DNA from 3 places in the Sinorhizobium sp. NFACC03 genome. Region 2 is predicted to be linked to each of the others. Evidence: predicted binding sites of a transcription regulator. Region 2 holds the regulator's gene; each other region holds the start of a gene.
What was found. The regulator LexA, encoded in region 2, represses DNA repair genes until DNA is damaged. The targets are predictions, from matches to a motif close to TGTTCNNNNTGTGTTCNG.

Region 1 (6,683 bases), on a different contig from region 2:
CGAAGGACGTCGGCACGCCCGATATCGAGAACCTCTATGCCCGGCTCGGCACGGAAGGCCCGCATCTGATGTTCGCCGGCCATACCGATGTCGTTCCCGTCGGCGACGAAGCCGCCTGGAGCCACGGCCCGTTCTCGGCCGACATCGCCGGCGGAGAAATGTACGGCCGCGGCGCCGTCGACATGAAGGGCGGCATCGCCTGCTTCGTCGCCGCAGTCGCCCGCCACATCGAAAAACATGGGCTCCCGAAGGGCTCGGTTTCCTTCCTCATCACCGGTGACGAAGAGGGGCCGGCAATCAATGGCACCACCAAGCTCTTGCAATGGGCGGCCGACAAGGGCGAGCGCTGGGACGCCTGCCTCGTCGGCGAACCGACCAATCCGGACCATCTCGGCGACATGATCAAGATCGGCCGGCGCGGCTCGCTCTCCGGCCGCATCAACGTCAACGGCGTGCAGGGCCATGCCGCCTATCCGCACCTTGCCGACAATCCCGTGCGCGGCGTCCTGCAGCTGACCCAGGCGCTGATGGATCCGCCCTTCGACAACGGCACCGAGAGTTTCCAGGCATCGAACCTTGAGGTGACGACGATCGATGTCGGCAATGGCGCCGTCAACGTCATTCCGGCCAAGGCGAGTGCCGCCTTCAACATCCGCTTCAACGACACCTGGACGGCGGAAAGCCTGATGGCTGAAATCATCGTGCGGCTCGACCGCGCCGCAGCCGCCGGCAGCCTGCGCCCGGACCGCGCGCCCGTCCGCTACGAGATCACCTGGGCCGAGCGCCCGAGCCACGTGTTCCTGACACGCAACAACGCATTGATCGATTCGCTTTCCGGCGCCGTCGAGGCTGTCACCGGCCGGCAGCCGAAGCTGTCGACCACGGGCGGCACTTCGGATGCGCGCTTCATCAAGGACTACTGCCCTGTGGTCGAGTTCGGCCTGGTCGGCCAGACCATGCACATGGTCGACGAGCGCGTTGCCGTCGCCGACCTCGAGACGCTGACGAACATCTACGAAACCTTCATCTTCAGCTGGTTCGGCCATGCCGCTGCTTGATGAAGTGCTTGCCTATATCAAGGGCCTCTGGCTCTTGGCGCAGGGCAAAGAGGAGGGATTCCGCTGGCTCGATTTCAGTGAGAGCGGCCTCTGGCGCTCCTTCACCTCTATGCTCTGGTGCCTGCCGGCGATCGCCGTCACCTGGGCGTCCTGGCGGTTCTATTATCTCTCGGCGATGCCGGCCGGTACGACCATCGGCATCGGTTTCATCTTCAAGCTTCTGGTCGTCGATCTCGTCAGCTGGCTGCTGCCGCTGGTGCTGATCGCCACTCTGTCGCGCCCGCTCGGTTTTGCAGGGGCCGTGGTGCCAATCGTCGTCACCACCAACTGGCTCTCGGTCCCGCTTTCCTACGCGATGGCCATTCCCGCCGCCATCCGCCTGATCATTCCGGGAAGCCAGGGCCTGACGAGCCTGATCTGGCTGGCGCTGCTCGTCGTCAGCGTCGCGTTGCTTTTCCGGCTCCTGCGCATGATTACCGGCAACCAGACCCTGCTGGCCTCGGCGCTGACGGCGCTCTTCCTGCTGCCGTCGATGATGATCGGCGATCTCTTGCAGCGCTTTTTCGGCCTGATCCCGGGCTAAAGCTCCGGGATCTCCCCGCGATCAATAATCCACTTGCAGGAAGTAGAGCCCATCGGGTGGGGCCACGGGGCCGCAGGCCTTGCGGTCGCGCGCTTCGAGTGCGGCCTGCAGGTCGTCCGGCGTCCACTTCCCCTCGCCCACCAGCTTCAACGAACCGGCAAAGGAGCGGATCTGGTTGTGCAGGAAGCTCTGCGCCGTGGCGCGGATTTCGATGACACCGGCGACGAGCGCGACATCCAGCCGATCAAGCGTGCGCACCGGGCTCGTCGCCTGGCAATGGGCGGAGCGGAACGTGGTGAAGTCATGGTGGCCGACTAGACGTTGCGCGCCTTCGTGCATGGCCGCGTGGTCGAGCGGCTTCGGCACCCACCAGGCGCGCCTGGCTTCCAGCGCCAGCGGCGCCGGCCGGGAGATGATGCGGTAGAGATAGTGCCGACGCAGCGCCGAGAAACGCGCGTCGAACTCCGGCGACGTTTCCTCGGCTTCGAGGATCGCCACACGCTCACCCGCAAGCCCCAGATGCGCGTTCAGCGCGTTACGCAACGTATAGGGCTTCCACGGGCGCGTCAGATCGACATGCATGACCTGGCCACTGGCGTGCACGCCGGAGTCGGTGCGGCCGGCGCCGCGGATCGAAACGGTCTCGCCGGTCAGCGACAGGACGGCCTTTTCGATCGCACCCTGCACGGACTCGCCATTGTCCTGCCGCTGCCAGCCGACATAGTCGGAGCCGTCATATTCGACGGTCAGCTTGAACCGCGGCATCAGCCGACCCTCGTGCCGGACGCGACCGGCGTTCCGCGCAGGAAGTCGGCGGCGCCGAGCGCCTTGCCGCCGGCGCGCTGCAGGCGCGTGGGCCGGACCGCACCCTCGGCGCAGGCAATCGTGAGATTGTCGTCAAGTACCGTGCCGGGCTCGCCGGCACCCGATGCCGGCTCGGAATTCAGAACCTTGATACGTTCCGGCTTGCCGGCGATTTCGAGCTCGAACCACGCACCCGGGAATGGCGACAGGCCGCGAATATGATCATGCACCTCGCGAGCGCTGCGGGCAAAGTCGATGCGGGTTTCCGCCTTGCTGATCTTCGCCGCATAGACGACGCCCTCGTCGGGCTGCGCGGTCAGCGGCAGATCGCCGGCCGCAAGCTTGGCCATCGCCTCTTTCATCAGCGTCGCACCGACCTGCATCAGCCGGTCGTGCAATTCGCCCGCTGTCATCGTCTCACCGATCTGGACGGCCTTGGTGAGGGCGACGGGGCCGGTATCGAGCCCCTTGTCCATCTTCATCACCATCATGCCGGTCTCATGATCGCCGGCCATGATGGCGCGCTGGATGGGGGCAGCACCCCGCCAGCGCGGCAGCAGCGAAGCATGGCCGTTGTAGCAGCCGTATTTGGTGCCGGTGAGGATCGCCTCGGGCAGAAGCAGGCCATAGGCGACGACGACGGCGACATCGGCGTCGAAGTCGCGGAAGGTCTGGCGATCCGGCTCGTCCTTGAAGTTGACCGGCGTCAGCACGGGGATGCCGAGCAGGTCGGCCGCCTGATGGACCGGCGACTTCTGCAGGTCGAGCCCGCGGCGGCCGCCCGGTCGCGGAGGCTGTGTATAGGCGGCAACGATCTGGTGACCAGCCTCGGCAAGCGCCGCCAGCGTCGGCACCGAAAATTCCGGCGTACCCATGAAGATGATGCGAAGTGACAAGGCGGTAACTCCGTCCTTTCAGATCACTTCATGCGGGGAAACGGCGAAATGATCTCATTCTCTGAAACAGGACAATTCCAGGCGGAAAACCGTTTCACGCTTTTCCTGGAATTGTTCAATGGGTTCCCGCCCTCAAATCGTGCCCTTCGCGCGATCTGTTCGCGACCGCTTGCGTCGTCGACGTCAGATCGCCTTCGCACCGCGCGTCTTGGCGGCCTTGGTGAACTTGCGGATCACCATGTCGCGCTTGAGCTTGGAGATGTGATCGATGAACAGCACGCCATTCAGGTGATCGATCTCATGCTGCAGGCAGGTGGCGAGCAGGCCATCGGCCTCGATCATCTGTTCCTTGCCGTCACGGTCGAGATGCTTGACGGTGATCGCCGCGGGGCGCTCGACCTCGGCGTAAAAGTCTGGGATCGACAGGCAGCCTTCCTCGTAGACCGAGCGCTCATCGGACGAAGCAACGATCTCGGGATTGATGAAAACGAGCGGGGTCTTGTCGTCGCCTTCCTTCGAAACATCGAGCACCAGCATGCGTTTGGCAACGCCGATCTGGATCGCGGCAAGGCCGATGCCGGGCGCGTCATACATGGTTTCGAGCATATCGTCGGCCAGACGGCGGATGTCCGCGTCGATGGTTTCGATCGGCGTGGAAACCTGGCGAAGCACAGGATCGGGAAGGATGATAAGCGGCTTGATCGTCATGCTGCTCCCATAGCCGATCTTTCCATCGGCGTGCAAGAAAATTGCCTTGCCACCCTCAGCGGCCGTTTTCCCATGGCCTCGCGTTAACCGCACGGTACAGATGTTCATGTTTTGATCTATAAAACATCTGCGAATCTGTTAGGCTTACACCATGGAACCAGCGCCCATCGACCTTTCCCAGCCATTGTTTTTCATCGGCACTCTGCCGGTCACGCTGGGCCATCTCGCCATCGCCGGCGGTCTGATGGTGGCAGTCGCGCTGCTGATGGCGCTTTCGCGGCGTCGGGATACTCGCGACGAAGAACGGCAGGAGCAGATGGCGATGCTGCTTGCGGCCCAGACGGAGATGCAGGGGCGGGTTGCCGCCATGGCCGAGGTGTTCGGCGCCCGGCAGGCCGAACTCAACCAGTCCCTCAGCCAGCGCATCGACGGCATGACCCATCGGATCGGCACTTCGATCACCGAACAGACCAAGGCGACGCACGAAAACCTCAGGCGGCTGCAGGAGCGCCTGGCGGTCATCGACAATGCCCAGAACAACATCCAGTCGCTGGCCAAGGACATGGCCGGGTTGCAGGCGATCCTTTCAAACAAGCAGACGCGCGGCGCCTTCGGCCAGTCACGCATGGAGGCGATTATCGCCGATGGGCTGCCGATGGGCGCCTTTGAATTTCAGACGACGCTGTCGAACGGCGCACGGCCCGACTGCACCATCCGCATGCCGAACGGCCAGCCGGCGCTCGTCATCGACGCGAAATTTCCGCTGGAAGCCTGGAACGCGATGCGGGATGCCCCGAACGCGGAACGCCGCCAACAGATCGCGCAACTCTTCCGCCGCGACATGGAAACCCATGTGCGCGATATCGCCAGCAAATACCTGATCCCCGGAGAGACACAGGACACCGCCTTCCTCTTCGTGCCATCGGAATCGATCTTCGCCGAAATCCACGAGCATTTCGAAGCGATCGTGCAGAAGGCGCATCGCCAGCGGATCGTCATCGTCTCGCCGTCGCTGCTGCTCTTGTCGATCCAGGTGATCCAGGCGATCCTCAAGGATGCGCGCATGCGCGAGCAGGCGCATCTGATCCAGGGTGAAGTAGCCAGGCTGATGGAGGACCTCAGCCGTCTCGACGAGCGCGTGCGCAAGCTTCAGGGCCATTTCGCCATGAGCCAGAAGGACGTCGAGGATATTCTGATTTCGTCCAGCAAGCTCACGCGGCGCGGCGCCAAGATCGAGGCGCTCGAACTTCAAGCCGAAGGCGGGACGCAAGAAGCAAGCGATCCGCGTGCCGCCGTCGACAACCGCGTCGGGCAATTGCGCCTGCGGGTGGTTGACGAGGACTGAGGCTGTCGGGCACTCTCCGGCCCACTTTGCAATCCGACGGGAAATTTTCACATGATCACTGTTTTTGGGTCCATCAACATGGACCTGATCGCCACGACCGCACGCCTTCCGAAGCCGGGCGAGACCGTTGCCGGAACTGGTTTTTCGACCGCCGCCGGCGGCAAGGGCGCAAACCAGGCGCTTGCCGCGCGACGTGCCGGAGCGACAGTTAAGATGGCTGGTGCTGTGGGCAAGGACAGTTTTGCCGATGGCGCGCTGGAACTGCTGAAGGGTGCTGGCACCGACCTCTCCCTGACCAAGACGGTGGAAGAGCCAACCGGCACCGCGCATATCTTGGTCGGCGGTGACGGCGAAAACGTCATCGTCGTCGTCGCCAGTGCCAATGCGACTGTCAATGAGGCCGATGCGGTGAAAGCCGTCGACGGCATGAAGCCCGGCGACACGCTGATGCTGCAGCTCGAAATTCCGGCAGCCTCCGTCGAGAAGGCGCTCAATGTAGCCAAGCAGAAGGGCGTCCGGTCTGTCATCAACATCGCGCCGTTGACCGCGGATGCGGCTCGCCTCGGGCGCATGGCCGATATCGTCATTGCCAATGAGACCGAATTCGAGCTGCTTGCCGGCAGGAGCGGCATCAGCAGCGCGGAACGCGAAGACGCGATGAAGGCGCTTCACGCCGAGACCGGCCAGACGGTCATCGTCACGCTCGGCGCCGAAGGCGTCGTCGCCGTGCACGAAGGCGAGATCCAGCGTGCCAAGGGCCTGAAGATCGAACCGGTCGATACCGTCGGCGCCGGCGACACCTTCTGCGGCTATCTTGCCGCCAGCCTCGACGCCGGCATTGCCTTTCCCGATGCGCTGCGCCGTGCAGCCGTCGCCGGCTCGCTCGCCTGCCTGAAGAGCGGCGCCCAGCCCTCGATCCCGCTTTCCTCGGAAGTGGCGTCGCGTATCTAGATCGCGACAACCTTGGGTCGGACCGACCCGTGATAGGCCAAAGGGCATCTGGTGCGGGCGGAGATCGCCCGCATTTTTCTTGCCGGCTCTCTGCCGCCGCGCGTTTCCAACCGTCTCAAAATCTCCGCTTGCGCAATCCGGACAGCCGATGTCGCGGAGATAAAACTCCGCGCGCAATTTTATCAAAGCAACAGGTAAAACAGCGTCCGCGTTGGGCCTATTTTAAGAATCTCCAGTCTATTCAGGAGCCTGAGAAGGCCGGTCGAAGCGATCCGGTTGCCTCCAACATGCCGGTCGGCATCTGACGCTCCATGATGGAGTTCACCCCCATTGCGAAA
Region 2 (6,683 bases):
TTGTGCACGCCCGTAGCGAGGCCGCGACTTGGCGCAACCCATGCGATTGCGGCAAGGACGGCGCGCCAGGCTGAGGCGGCTTCGCCGCTGCGTGCCCCTGGCGCAAAACGGCCACAGCCTGCACCCAAAGAGCTGTTGAACACATGACAGTGATCGCCAAGCTTGCTGGACTTCGGAACGAAAGCGCGGTTCACATCGTTAACCGCCCCGTAGTCCCACCCTTGCATCAAAGTGGACGATCACCGTGCTTGCCGCCCTGCTTCTCGCTTCGATAGTCGCATCGCCTAATATGCCTGACGTCAAGCTCAGCGCCGCCACGGTGGACGAACTTCAGACCGATTTCGAGAGCGCCGTGCCATGCCATCAGATCGATGGACGCAAGGTGTGGAAGGGTGCGATCGCGTTCTACATCCAGTCGTTCGTCTATGATGGCGACAGGCCGGTCGCGACCGATGCGGCGGATGCCGTACTTCCAGAAGACAACAGCGCCGAGACGGTGAAGGAATTCGAAGACGCGTGCGCCGCCACGCAGCCGGCCTAGCCTCTTTGCACAAAAACGCTCGCGATTCGTTCGAATCGCCGTGCCGTCGCGTAATGCGCTACGCCGCCGCCCTCCGTTTGGGCACGATCATCGCCCAAGCCGCTCTGCTCCCGTAAAAGTGACCAATCGACACGCACAGACGCGCCAATTGTCTGAGTTCACGGAATTTTAGGCACTTGCGGAACACATATGGAACAGATAGTGTCTGTTCTTGATTTGTTTCACGCCTCTGGGAGCGACGTGCCATGCTGACCCGCAAGCAACAGGAATTGCTTCTCTTCATTCACGAACGCATGAAGGAGTCGGGCGTCCCACCATCTTTCGATGAAATGAAGGATGCGCTCGACCTGGCGTCGAAGTCCGGCATTCACCGCCTGATCACGGCACTCGAAGAACGCGGGTTCATTCGCCGTCTGCCGAACCGGGCTCGCGCGCTCGAGGTCATCAAGCTTCCGGAGGCTTACGCATCCAGCCAGCAGCAGCCCCGCCGCGGCTTCTCGCCCAGCGTGATCGAGGGCAGCCTCGGCAAGCCGCCAGTGGCCGCTCCTGCCGCACCGCCGAAGCCCGCGCCCGTGGCCGACAACACATCGGTTTCCGTGCCGGTCATGGGCCGCATCGCTGCCGGTGTGCCGATCTCGGCCATCCAGAACAACACGCACGACATTACCGTTCCGCTCGACATGATCGGCAACGGCGAACACTACGCTCTCGAAGTCAAGGGCGATTCGATGATCGAAGCCGGCATCTTCGACGGCGACACCGTGATCATCCGCAATGGCAATACGGCCAATCCCGGCGATATCATCGTGGCGCTCGTGGATGATGAGGAAGCGACGCTGAAGCGCTTCCGGCGCAAGGGCGCATCGATCGCGCTCGAAGCCGCGAACCCTGCCTACGAAACAAGGATTTTTGGGCCCGATCGGGTGAAGATCCAGGGCAAGCTCGTCGGGCTGATCCGCCGCTACCACTGATTCCGAGGGAAACCAGGCATCCGACCGAGCCTCGCCACCGCTTGCGGCTGCGAGGCTCTGTTTATTGAAGGCGACCTGAAGGCACGCCTCTTACTCGTGGATGGTGTACTCGCCGAGCTCGCAGAGGTCCTGCATGTCTTCGGTCGTATCGAGGCCGGAGCCTTCTTCGAACTCGAAGCGCATGTCGTACTTGCAGACCTCCCGGCCGTCGGCGATAGTGATCTCCATGTCTTCCCCTGGGTTCAGCACCTGCCGGCCGAAAACATCGTCTTCCCACTCGTTGACGCCCACAGGCGACGTATAGAAGTTCGTCAGCACTGCGCCCGTGTTGTTCTTCAGCTTGAAAACCAGATCCTCTGCCTGCGCCTCAAATGTGGTCGCAGCGATGAGGGCCAAGGCCGTCAGGACAAGTTTCGTCTTCATATATGCCATTGCCTCCGTTTTGATGATGACGGACGCTACCGATGCGGCTGATGTCAGCGGAGTCATCGTTCCCCCTCTACCGATTTCACCGAAGCGATAAGATCCAACGGATAGCTAATGGACGTGGCTTGCGCGGGCGTGTGGCACGCCTGAGCGAACGCTTCCTGGGCGTCGCAACCCGAAGCAAGCAGAGGAAAGCAGTCGTTTCCACCCCTGCTTGAAGTATCGCTACCCGCTCCCCCGAGCGGTCGACATTGCCAAACCTTCTACCTGTGGAAAGCACACAAACCACAAATTCGCATTGTGTTTTTCGGAAAATGCCTCTTGCGGATTTTCTGCAATCATTCTAAATCCGCGCCAACGCTCGGTTATCCGAGCTGTGAGGCCTCGTGGCGGAGTGGTGACGCAGAGGACTGCAAATCCTTGTACCCCGGTTCAATTCCGGGCGAGGCCTCCAAAAAATCTCCACGCTATTAAAGAGTGCTGCGGCAATGCCTTCCGTTGAAGGCATTGGGTTCCTGCAATTTTTGACGTCAGCACCAGGGCGTCGCGTGTCCTGTCCACGGCCGTACCAGCCCCTCGGATACGAGCACGCGCCCGATGGACTGGTCGCCCCGCGTAACCAGCCGCAGCTTTTCGCCGGCCTTGGCATCCTGACGACCGCCCGCCGTTTCCAGCCTGAAGTCACCCGCATTCAACAATTCGCGCAGGCGCTGCTTGGCGTAGAAGCCGCGCGAACGTTCCTTGTCGCAGCTTGCCTGGCGAATACGCGGCGCATCGACATCTGCGACGCGGATCGTTTCGCCGTGGTACAGGAAGGTGGCGCCGTCGATCACGCAGTTGTCGTTGCGAATCCCGCAGAAATAAAACTGATCCGTGCGAACGGATGCCGTCTTCACTTCCTCATTCGGCCGCACCACGGGTGTCGGCGCCTTGGCGCCGACGTCGACGGACGGCACCGGAGCGGCAAGGGCAACTCTTGTCACCGGATTCGGCTTCTGCTTCTCCGCCTGTTGCGCGGGACGCTCGTCCGCTTTCTGCGCGACACGAACGGGCTTCGGCTTCGATTCGTGGCGCGACGTGAACGCGGCCACGTCCGATACCACCGGCCAATGTTTCAGTTCGGCGCGATGATCGTAAGCGACCACGCCGCCGACAGTGAGTGCGGCGGCCAGATACCACGGCGCCATACCGCCTTGTTTGCCCCTGCTCCGACCGGAATTCCGGCTGCGACGTTTCGTAGTGGCTTTGGCCATGCGTCCCCATCCTGATTCGCGACCGCATTATGCGATTGATGGGTTGCCGAAAAGTTTTCGGCGGCCTCCCTCAACAAGGGGTTCAGCCGCTTCGCTGAGAATCAATTGGCAGGGAATCGAAGCCGCGGCATCCGGGACGGATGCGTTGACCGAAAACGTGCGCAGTAGCTCCGGTTCACGAGCCGTTCGAAGAATTGGCTCGTCCGCGCCAGCGTGCCCACCAGACAGCCAGGCGACGCCGGCGACGGCGGACGGACGGGATATCGTGCGAAAGCACGATGAGGCCCAGCGGTATCATCCAAAAGCCGAGCACCGGCAGAAAGCCGAGAAAACCAAAGAATACCAGGAGCGAGCCCAACAGGATACGCAGCAGTGGCGATTCCGGCAGCGTGATGCGCCATTTCCCGAGCACGATCTGACGCGTCTGCGGATCAATCCCGAAATGCGTCTGCTTCCTGTTTTTATTCATCATTCCCTATCCGGCATCTTTTCCCACAATTGGGGACTTCTCCACAGCCTGGCAACCGAACTTGTCATTTTTTTTGAAAAAACCGCTTGGCAAATCGGAAAAGCATGCGTATTAGCAGCCTCACTTCTGAAGCGCACAGCGAAACAGCGGCGCGGATGATCCCTGGTAGCTCAGCGGTAGAGCATTCGACTGTTAATCGACAGGTCGCCGGTTCGAATCCGGCCCGGGGAGCCAGTTTCGAAAAGAGCCATTTGCAGAAATGCGAATGGCTCTTTTTCATTTTGCACCTAAGTTCCCCCGGTGATCAATCCCAGTCCTAGACGGCACCTATGACAAAGGCGGCGCCCATCATCGTCTGGTTCCGCAAGGACCTGCGCCTTGGCGACAACAGGGCCCTTGCGGCTGCGGCCATTGAGGCTGCCGTCATTCCACTCTATATCCGGGAGCCGGACGAAAGCGGCAACGGTCCGCTGGGCCCGGCGCAGCAATGGTGGCTGCACCATTCGCTGGAAGCTTTGGGGGCTCGACTGGGCCGGATCGGCTCGCGACTCATTCTCCGCTCCGGCGACCCACTGGACGTCCTCAGCGAGATAGCGCGCCTATCGGGAGCGAAGAGCGTCCATTGGAATCGTCGCTACGACCCGTGCGGCATCGCCACCGATACGGCCCTGAAGAAAGCACTCGCGGCTCAGGGCATCGCGGCCGAGAGCTTTGCCGGGCAATTGCTGCACGAGCCCATGCGCTTGCTGACGACGACCGGTAGGCCCTATCGCCTGTTCACGCCTTTCTGGCGCGCGCTCGAATCGAAGGTTGAGCCGGCTCCGCCGATCGACGAGCCGAAAAAGATCGCGACGCCGGAAAGCTGGCCCCCTTCAGAACAGCTTGACGCGTGGTCGCTTCTGCCAACGAAACCGAACTGGGCAGCGACGTTCAGTGAAATATGGACGCCAGGGGAAAAAGGCGCGAGCACTCGCCTCGACGAATTTATCGACGAAAAGCTTGCAGACTACAAAGTGCGCCGGGACCGTCCAGCGGCTGACGGCACATCCCTGCTCTCGCCTCACCTCGCCTTTGGAGAAATCTCGCCGGCGCAGATCTGGCACGCGACGCAGAGAATCGAAAGCGATGGCGGTGAAGGCATTGCCACCTTTCGCAAGGAAATCGCGTGGCGCGAATTCTCCTACCACCTGTTGTTTCACTATCCCGAACTCCCGCATCGCAATCTCGATCGCCGGTTCGATCGTTTCCGCTGGCTGGACCACGAAGGAGATTTTTCCCGCTGGACCAAGGGTTTGACCGGTTTCCCGATCGTCGACGCCGGCATGCGCCAGCTCTGGCGGCATGGCTACATGCACAATCGCGTGCGGATGATCGCCGCCTCGTTCCTCATCAAGGACCTGCTGATCGACTGGCGGAAAGGCAAACAATGGTTTCGCGACACCCTCGTGGATGCGGATCCGGCCAACAACGCCGCAAGCTGGCAATGGGTCGCGGGATCGGGCGCGGATGCTGCGCCGTTCTTCCGGATTTTCAATCCTGTTCTCCAAGGCGAAAAATTCGACCCGGATGGAGCCTATGTGAAGCGATTCATACCGGAACTCGATCGGCTTGAGCCACGCTACATCCATCGCCCCTTTGCGGCTCCGGCTGCCGTGCTTTCGGGCGCCGGCATCGAACTCGGCACAACCTATCCAAAACCGATCGTCGACCACGCCCTTGCGCGGGATCGGGCGCTTGCAGCGTTCCGCGAGATCACAAGCCCGCCAAGAGAACCGTAACGGATACGCGCACCCGGTAGAAATCCATGGTTGGCGTCTCGGGCGATTGCCGCTAGGCTCACCTTACGGATGCAACAGCTGAGGGGGTGGTGTATGCGTGAGCTGGAAGCAAGTCTCGCCGCGTTCAACGGCGCACAGGAGCTTTCCGCCGAGAATCTCTCGATGGTCCTGCGGGATTTCCCATTGAAGGCACGCATGGTGCTCAGCGCGCTCGTGCGTCTTCAGGCCGGGACATTGATGCTCACGGTGCCGGATGGCCGCAAACTGGTGATGAGGGGCAAGAGAGCGGGCCCAAGCGCGATTCTCACCTTGAACAACTGGAACCTGCCGCAACGCGCCGTGACAGGCGGCACGATCGGGGCTGCCGAAAGCTATATCGACGGCGACTGGGACAGTCCCGATGTCGGCGCTTTTCTCGAGCTCTTCCTCGTCAATGCCGAGATCGGCAAGCACTTCCCGAACCGGGCGCGCGGCCTGCTTCACCTTGTCGAAAAGTTCCTGCATTGGCGGAATGCCAATACGAAGTCCGGCGCACGCCGCAACATCTCCGCTCACTACGACCTCGGCAACGCCTTCTACAGCGAATGGCTGGATCCGAGCATGACCTATTCGTCCGCACTCTACGCCACCGGTGCCAACGACCTTCGCTCCGCGCAGGCGGCCAAATATCGCGCACTGGCGGAAGCCATCAACCTGCGCGCCGGCGACCACGTGCTGGAGATCGGCTGCGGCTGGGGAGGCTTTGCGGAATTCGCGGCGAGCGAGATCGGCTGCAAGGTGACCGGGTTGACGATCAGCCGCGAGCAGTTGGCCTTCGCCCGCGAACGCATCCACCGGGCTGGCCTTGCCGACCGCGTCGAACTGAAATTCCAGGACTACCGCGAGGAAAAAGGCACCTATGACCGCATCGTCTCGATCGAAATGTTCGAGGCGGTCGGCGAAAAGTTCTGGGCGACCTATTTCTCACAGCTCAAGCGATGCCTGAAGCCCGGCGGCAAGGCCGGCCTGCAGATCATCACCATCAAGCCCGAAGCCTATGAGGAATACCGCGCCAATCCGGACTTCATCCAGAAATACGTTTTCCCGGGCGGAATGCTGCCGACGCGCGAACATCTCATCGACCTTGGCCGCCATGTCGGCCTGCGCATGATCAACGATTTCGGCTTCGGCATCGATTACGCCCGGACACTCGGCGAATGGCGCGAGCGCTTCTGGTCGGTCTGGAACAGGATCGAGCCGCTCGGC
Region 3 (6,683 bases), 240 kb from region 2:
GAAACGGCGAGAACGGGTGAACGCACCCGCGCCGCCAGTGCGCTCGGTCGCGCCTATGTCGACGCGCAGATGAATGGCCTCGATCGCCGCGCCGCTGAGATGGCGATGACCTTCCTGCTCGACGATCCGTCGCCGAAGGTTCGGCGTGCACTCGCTGATGCGCTTTGTGGCTGCTCGTCCGTTCCGCGCGGCATCATTCTCGGCCTTGCCGAAGACCAGCCGGAAATTGCCTATGTCGTCATATCCCGCTCGCCTGTCCTGACCGACGAGGACTTGGTCGACCTTGCTGCCAGGGGAACGCTCGAAACGCGCGCTCTGATCGCGGCGCGCAGCTTCGTCTCCCGTGCCGTATCGGCCGCAATCGCCGAAATCGGCGGTGAGGAAGAAATTCTGATCCTCCTGGAAAACGCCGGCGCCAACCTGTCGCGCCGATCGTTGAAACGCATTGCCGAGCGTCTCGGCTGCTTCGCGGCCGTGCGCGACCTGCTGCTTGCCCGGCCGGACCTGCCAAGCGATGCCCGCCACGCGCTGGTGGAAGAGGTGGGAGCGGCGCTGGCAGCCTTCGGTCTCGTGCAGATGGCGATCGGCGAAGCCCGGGTCCAGCGGATCATGCGGGAAGCTTGCGATATTGCTGCCGTCGGCATGGCCGGGACGCTGGCTGTGGACGAGTTGCCTGGCCTCGTGGTGCATCTGCGTGAGACCGGCCGCCTGACCCCAGCCTTCCTGCTGCACGCGCTGGTGACCGGCCGTGCGGAGTTTTTCTCGGCCGCGATCGTCGATCTCTCCGGCGTTTGCGAGAAGCGCGTGCGCTCCATCCTGTCCGGCGGCCGCGTTCATTCGATCCGTGCTCTGTTCGAGAGCGCCGGCCTCGGCCACGATGTCAGCGAAACCTTTGCTGCGGCCGTGCTTTTCTGGCGCCAGGACACTTCAGCTGGAAACGACAGCACGGCTTCCGTCTCCACGGCGCTGCTCGCGCGGCTGCGGAATGAGCGCCCGTCATCGGTCAACACCGCGATGATCGATCTGCTCGAACGCCTGGCATTTGCCGAGGAACGGCAGTCGGCTCGCAATTATGCGGAACTTGCGGCGCGGCAGGCCGCCTGACTTCTATTGCGGCGGATTGTATCCGCGACGTCTCCACCCAATTCTGCTGGCGGTCCGATGATTGCGGGTTCGCGATCAATGAGGAACTGAGGCATGAACGCGAGGGCCGACGCACCCGTTGCTGTAACCGGCATAGGCGGCTTTGTCGGGCGTCACGTCGCGCTCCTCCTGTTGCGGCGGGGCTACAACGTACGCGGCACCGTTCGGGACCTGGCGCGCGTAGAGGAGATCGAACGATCAATCCGCGCCGCCGGCGGCACGGAGGCGGCCAAACTGAGTTTTGCCGAAGCGGACCCGCTGGGCGAAAAAGGCTGGGCCGATGCCTTCGCTGGCGTTTCCTATGTCATGCACACCGCATCGCCGTTTCCGGCGCATCTGCCTGCCGACGAACCAAAGAAGAGGCGGTCATGGCCAGCGCCGAAAGCCTGATCGGCACTGTCTGGTGTGAGCGTGCCCGCTAGTTGGTGAAGCGGCGAGCGACCCAGGAATAGCCGTCTTCGATGTAGTGCACCGGTTTTGTGACGATGGTCTTGAGCTTCTCCCGGTCCGGCATGGCGCCGGACAGGAAAGCCAGCGTCCGTTTCGGCAGGTTTTGTTCCGGCTCCGGTTCCGTCACCTGCGAGGGCGGAATCTGGCTCTGTTGCGAGCCGGCCGGTGGTGGGGTGAGGTCGGCAAGGGCGGGGCCGGAGGTTTCGCAAACCGCGACGACGACCGGATAGTTGGCGTTCGAGAACTTCGGTAGTTGCGCCTGCGAGTCCGTGTCGCATTGGGCGATCGACGGCCATGTGCCGTTGACCGTCGAGATGTACTGGCATTGGCTGACATCGTGGTCGCAGCCGAGAATGGTCATGACAATCAGCGCCGCTTGCATGGTGATCCTGTCGGTCCCTGGAGGTTGTGATGCGATCAACCTATGCCTGTGCGATTCTCCCCGAAATAGGGCGGCGTTGCAGGTGATAGGGAACAAATTGTTTCAGCCCGTTAGCCGGATTGATAGGGTAGCGCGCGCCTGCGTCATTTGACGTATTGGCTGGCGGTACGGGTGGCACTAACGTCCGGCCGCAAACAGTTAAAATCGACAAGGACGAAACAATTGCCTGCCGTAGCCATAGCCCTGGAGCAGCCACGCCAAGCGCAGGTCGTGCGTCTGCTGGAACTCTCCGACGCCTATGCCGCTTCGCTCTATCCCGCCGAAAGCAACCACATGGTCGACCTTTCGAGCCTGGAGCAGCCGGGGGTTTCCTTCTTTGTGGCGCGGCGTGACGACAACATCGTCGGTTGCTGCGCCCTGGTAGAGGCCGGCGACGGTACGGCTGAGATCAAGCGTATGTTCGTCGATCCGGAGGCGAGGGGGCTGAGGCTCGGCAAGCTGCTGTTGCAGGCACTGGAAGCGCGCGCAGGTGAACTCGGCTACACGGCAATTCGCCTCGAAACCGGCATCTATCAGCCCGAAGCGATCGGACTTTACAAGGCGGCCGGCTATATCGAGCGTCCGCCCTTTGGTTACTATCAGCCGGATCCGCTCAGCCTGTTCATGGAAAAGCCTGTTCGCCAGGCGGCATGATCTCGCCACGCCGAGTGGTCCCGTGAGCTGAAAATCAAAACGGCGGCGCGAGGGCCGCCGTTCTCAAAATTGATTGCTCAGGGAGTGCGGCGCGCAAGAACGTCATGCGCCTTCGCATCCATCGCCCAATCAGATATCCAGGTTTTCGGCGAACACGGCGCGCTCCTGGATGAAGCGGAAGCGGGCGTCGGCCTTCGTCCCCATCAGATTGTCCACCGCCTCGCGCGTGCCCTCGAAATCAATCTCGTCGATCTCCACCTTGAGCAACGTGCGGAACTTCGGGTCCATCGTCGTTTCCTTGAGCTGCGCGGGCAGCATCTCGCCGAGACCTTTGAACCTGCCGATCTCGACCTTGCCGCGACCGGCGAATTCAGTCCGCATCAGTTCTTCGCGGTGCGCATCGTCGCGGGCGTAGAGCGTCTTCGAGCCTTGGCTGATGCGATAGAGCGGCGGTACGGCGAGATAGAGGTGACCGCCGCGAATGAGCTCTGGCATCTCCTGATAGAAGAAGGTGATGAGCAGCGAGGCGATATGCGCGCCGTCGACGTCGGCGTCGGTCATGACGACGATGCGTTCGTAGCGCAAATCCTCTTCGCGGTACTTGCTACGCGTGCCGCAGCCGAGTGCCTGAATGAGGTCGGTGATCTGCTGGTTGGCGCTGAGCTTTTCGCGGCCTGCGCTCGCGACGTTGAGGATCTTGCCGCGAAGCGGCAGGATCGCCTGGTTGGCGCGGTTGCGCGCCTGCTTTGCCGATCCGCCAGCCGAGTCCCCTTCGACGATGAAGAGTTCAGCGCCTTCGGCCGTGTTCTGCGAGCAGTCCGCAAGCTTGCCCGGCAAGCGCAGCTTGCGCACTGCCGTCTTGCGGTTGACTTCCTTTTCCTTGCGCCGGCGGACGCGCTCTTCGGCGCGCTCGACCACCCAGTCGAGCAGCTTGGCGGCTTCTCCGGGATTGTCGGCAAGGTAGTGATCGAAGGGGTCGCGGAGCGCGTTTTCGACGATGCGCTGTGCCTCGACCGTCGCGAGCTTGTCCTTCGTCTGGCCGACGAATTCCGGTTCGCGGATGAAGACCGACAGCATGCCCGCCGCCGAGATCATCACGTCGTCGGTGGTGACGATCGACGCGCGCTTGTTCTGCGTCAGTTCGGCATAGTTTTTCAGGCCTTTGGTCAGCGCGATGCGGAAGCCCGCTTCGTGCGTGCCGCCCTCGGGCGTCGGGATGGTGTTGCAGTAGGAATGGACCTGCTGGTCGCCGCCGTACCAGGTGACGGCCCATTCGAGCGAGCCGTGGCCGTTGGCCTTCTCCGACTTGCCGGCGAAGATCTCGCGGGTGACGGTGAATTCCTTGCCGAGTGTGGCGGCAAGATAATCCTTCAGGCCGCCCGGGAAGTGGAAGACGGCCCTGTCCGGGATCTCCGAGCCTTCCTGCAGCAGCGACGGATCGCAGGACCAGCGGATTTCGACGCCGCCGAAGAGATAGGCCTTCGAGCGCGCCATGCGGAAAAGCCGTCCGGGCTCGAAATGCGCGTGCGGACCGAAAATATCCGGGTCCGGATGGAAACGAACGCGCGTGCCGCGGCGGTTGTGCACGTCGCCGAGTTCCTCGAGCCCACCCTGTGGAATACCGCGGGAGAAGCGCTGCCGGTAGAGCTTGCGGTTGCGTGCGACCTCGACCTCGAGCGCATTGGAGAGCGCATTGACGACGGAAACGCCCACACCGTGAAGACCGCCCGACGTCTCATAGGCCTTGCCGTCGAACTTGCCGCCGGCATGGAGGATGGTCATGACGACTTCGAGCGTCGACTTGCCCGGGAATTTCGGATGGTTCTCGACCGGGATACCACGGCCGTTGTCCGTGACCGTCAGGAAGCCGTCGGCATCGAGGTGGACTTCGATGAAATTTGCATGACCGGCGACCGCTTCGTCCATCGAGTTGTCGATGACTTCGGCGAAGAGGTGGTGCAGCGCCTTCTCGTCGGTGCCGCCGATATACATGCCCGGACGACGACGAACTGGCTCCAGCCCTTCGAGCACCTCGATCGCCGAAGCATCGTAGTCGCTGCCGTCGCTACCCTTCGGGGCAGGGCGCGGCTCTTCGCGCGCGACTGGTGCCACTGGCACAGCCGGTTTGGCGCTCGGCTGTACGGGCTTCGGTTGCTCGGGCATTGAGAAGAGGTCGCTGTTGTCGTCCATGGGGCCGTTCGGATCGTTCCTGTCACTTGGGGAGAGGCCATAGCAAGACCTCGACTTTGCCGCCATCCCCCGGCGGTCGAATCACCTGAATTCTGCCAGACTCCCGCCGAAAGAGCGAACAAAAGGAGAATGCTGGCATCGCTTGCAGGTGAAATGCCGCCTTTGCGGCCCTGTTACGGAGCAAGTGTTGCTTTGGCGTCCGTGCGATGGCAAGGCTTCCGGCCAAAGAGGGAGCCCGTCATTGGCCGTGTCCACAACTGTTTTTTCGTTTCGCCGGCTTTTTCTGGCTGCGGCCTTCGCCGCAGGCGCTTCCGCGGCTCAAGCGCAGACATTGAAACCCTTCAAGGACGAGCTTTTCTCCTATGCCAAGGTGCTGCAACAAAATGATGGCGGCGACGACCTGACGGTGGAATATCAGGAACTGCGCGACATCAACGAACGGGACGAAATTCCGGAACGCCGGGTGAAGCGCGCCTATGTTTCGCTGGGCGTGAAAAGCGAGCAAGTCAATGAGAAGCTCGACATTGGCGGTCGCTTGCTTGACGTGACCCGTGTCGGTCCGGATCGCGGCGCTGCCTTCACGGTGATCTTCATCCACGGCCGCGGCGGTGATCGCCGGCTCGGCACCAACGATTTTTCCTTCGGCGGTAACTTCAATCGGCTGAAGAACCTCGCCGTCGCCAATGGCGGAGTCTACTACGCGCCGAGCGTCCGCTCCTTCGACACGGCAGGCGCTGCGGATATCGCCGGCCTGGTCAAACAGGTTTCCGAGCACTCAGGCGGTCGCCCCGTGGTGCTGGCCTGCGCCTCGATGGGAAGCTTCATCTGCTGGGGCGTTTCGCGCGATGCCTCCGCGGTCGCGGCTCTCAGCGGCATGATGGTCATGGGTGGCGTAAGCGACCCCGATTTCACCAAGAGCGCTACTTACAAGGCGAAGCTGCCCATGTTCTTCAGCCATGGCAGCCGCGACAGCGTCTATCCGGCCGAGAGCCAGAAAGCGCTCTATCGCACGCTGAAGGGCCAAGGCTACCCGACACGCTTCGTCCTCTTCGAAACCGGCTCGCACGGCACCCCGGTGCGCATGACCGACTGGCGCGATGCATTGAACTGGATCGGTCGCCGCTGACCTTTGTCCGCGCCGCTGACATTTGTTAACCAGCCCGACAGTTTCCGGGCGAGATTGTGGCCCGCGTTTCCACTCTGGAAAGTTGAAGACGTCATCATGCCCGGCAATTATGGCTGGGATGGAATTCATGGACGCGCGCACCGAGACACGGCACATTCCGCTGTGTGTGGATCTGGACGGTACTTTGTTGGCCGCCGATACGCTGTGGGAAGGTGCGGCGATCATTCTCTTGCGCAATCCGCTGATGCTCTTTCCCATGCTGTTCTGGTTGGCGAAGGGCAAGGCGCGGCTGAAGCATGAGGTGGCCTTGCGTTCCGGCCGCAAGGCTCAGGACTGGCCCTACCGGCAGGCCGTCATCGATCGGCTCGCCGAGGAGAGAAAGGCGGGCCGCGAACTGGTGCTCGTCACCGGCGCTGCACCGTCGGTCGCCAGAGACGTTGCCGATCATGTCGGACTTTTTTCCTCGGTCATGCATTCGACCGATGCGCTCAATCTGACGAGCAGCCGCAAGCGCCAGGCGTTGGTCGATCGTTTCGGCGACGGTGCCTTCGACTATATGGGCAACAGCCGTGACGATATCGCCGTTTTCGAGGTAGCGCGGCGTGCGATCGTGGTCGCCCCGGATGCTGCGGCGGAGAAGTGGCGCCGCAATCATGACGCGGAACGGCTGGAGACCGGCAAGGTGAGCGCGCTTGCGCC

Region 1: a site for LexA is predicted at 4,151-4,168, ahead of BLU35_RS19530 (DNA recombination protein RmuC). Genes of this name have one in related genera too.
Region 3: a site for LexA is predicted at 4,973-4,990, ahead of parE (DNA topoisomerase IV subunit B). Genes of this name have one in related genera too.

What each region holds. Positions count from the first base shown of each region.
Region 1 is NZ_FMXF01000015.1:141,201-147,883, reverse strand. Features, by position in the region: gene dapE (succinyl-diaminopimelate desuccinylase) at 1-1,058, shown strand, start outside; gene BLU35_RS19550 (hypothetical protein) at 1,045-1,641, shown strand; gene truA (tRNA pseudouridine(38-40) synthase TruA) at 1,663-2,406, opposite strand; gene fmt (methionyl-tRNA formyltransferase) at 2,406-3,341, opposite strand; gene def (peptide deformylase) at 3,525-4,049, opposite strand; gene BLU35_RS19530 (DNA recombination protein RmuC) at 4,201-5,394, shown strand; gene BLU35_RS19525 (ribokinase) at 5,446-6,345, shown strand.
Region 2 is NZ_FMXF01000002.1:297,332-304,014, reverse strand. Features, by position in the region: gene BLU35_RS06865 (hypothetical protein) at 245-541, shown strand; gene lexA (transcriptional repressor LexA) at 787-1,512, shown strand; gene BLU35_RS06855 (hypothetical protein) at 1,603-1,935, opposite strand; tRNA gene BLU35_RS06850 (tRNA-Cys) at 2,319-2,392, shown strand; gene BLU35_RS06845 (thermonuclease family protein) at 2,469-3,191, opposite strand; gene BLU35_RS36045 (hypothetical protein) at 3,367-3,660, opposite strand; tRNA gene BLU35_RS06835 (tRNA-Asn) at 3,820-3,894, shown strand; gene BLU35_RS06830 (cryptochrome/photolyase family protein) at 3,990-5,438, shown strand; gene BLU35_RS06825 (SAM-dependent methyltransferase) at 5,532-6,683, shown strand, end outside.
Region 3 is NZ_FMXF01000002.1:58,721-65,403, forward strand. Features, by position in the region: gene BLU35_RS05700 (DUF2336 domain-containing protein) at 1-1,104, shown strand, start outside; gene BLU35_RS05705 (NAD-dependent epimerase/dehydratase family protein) at 1,198-1,533, shown strand; gene BLU35_RS05710 (hypothetical protein) at 1,562-1,975, opposite strand; gene BLU35_RS05715 (GNAT family N-acetyltransferase) at 2,198-2,668, shown strand; gene parE (DNA topoisomerase IV subunit B) at 2,798-4,858, opposite strand; gene BLU35_RS05725 (alpha/beta hydrolase) at 5,100-5,984, shown strand; gene BLU35_RS05730 (UbiA family prenyltransferase) at 6,112-6,683, shown strand, end outside.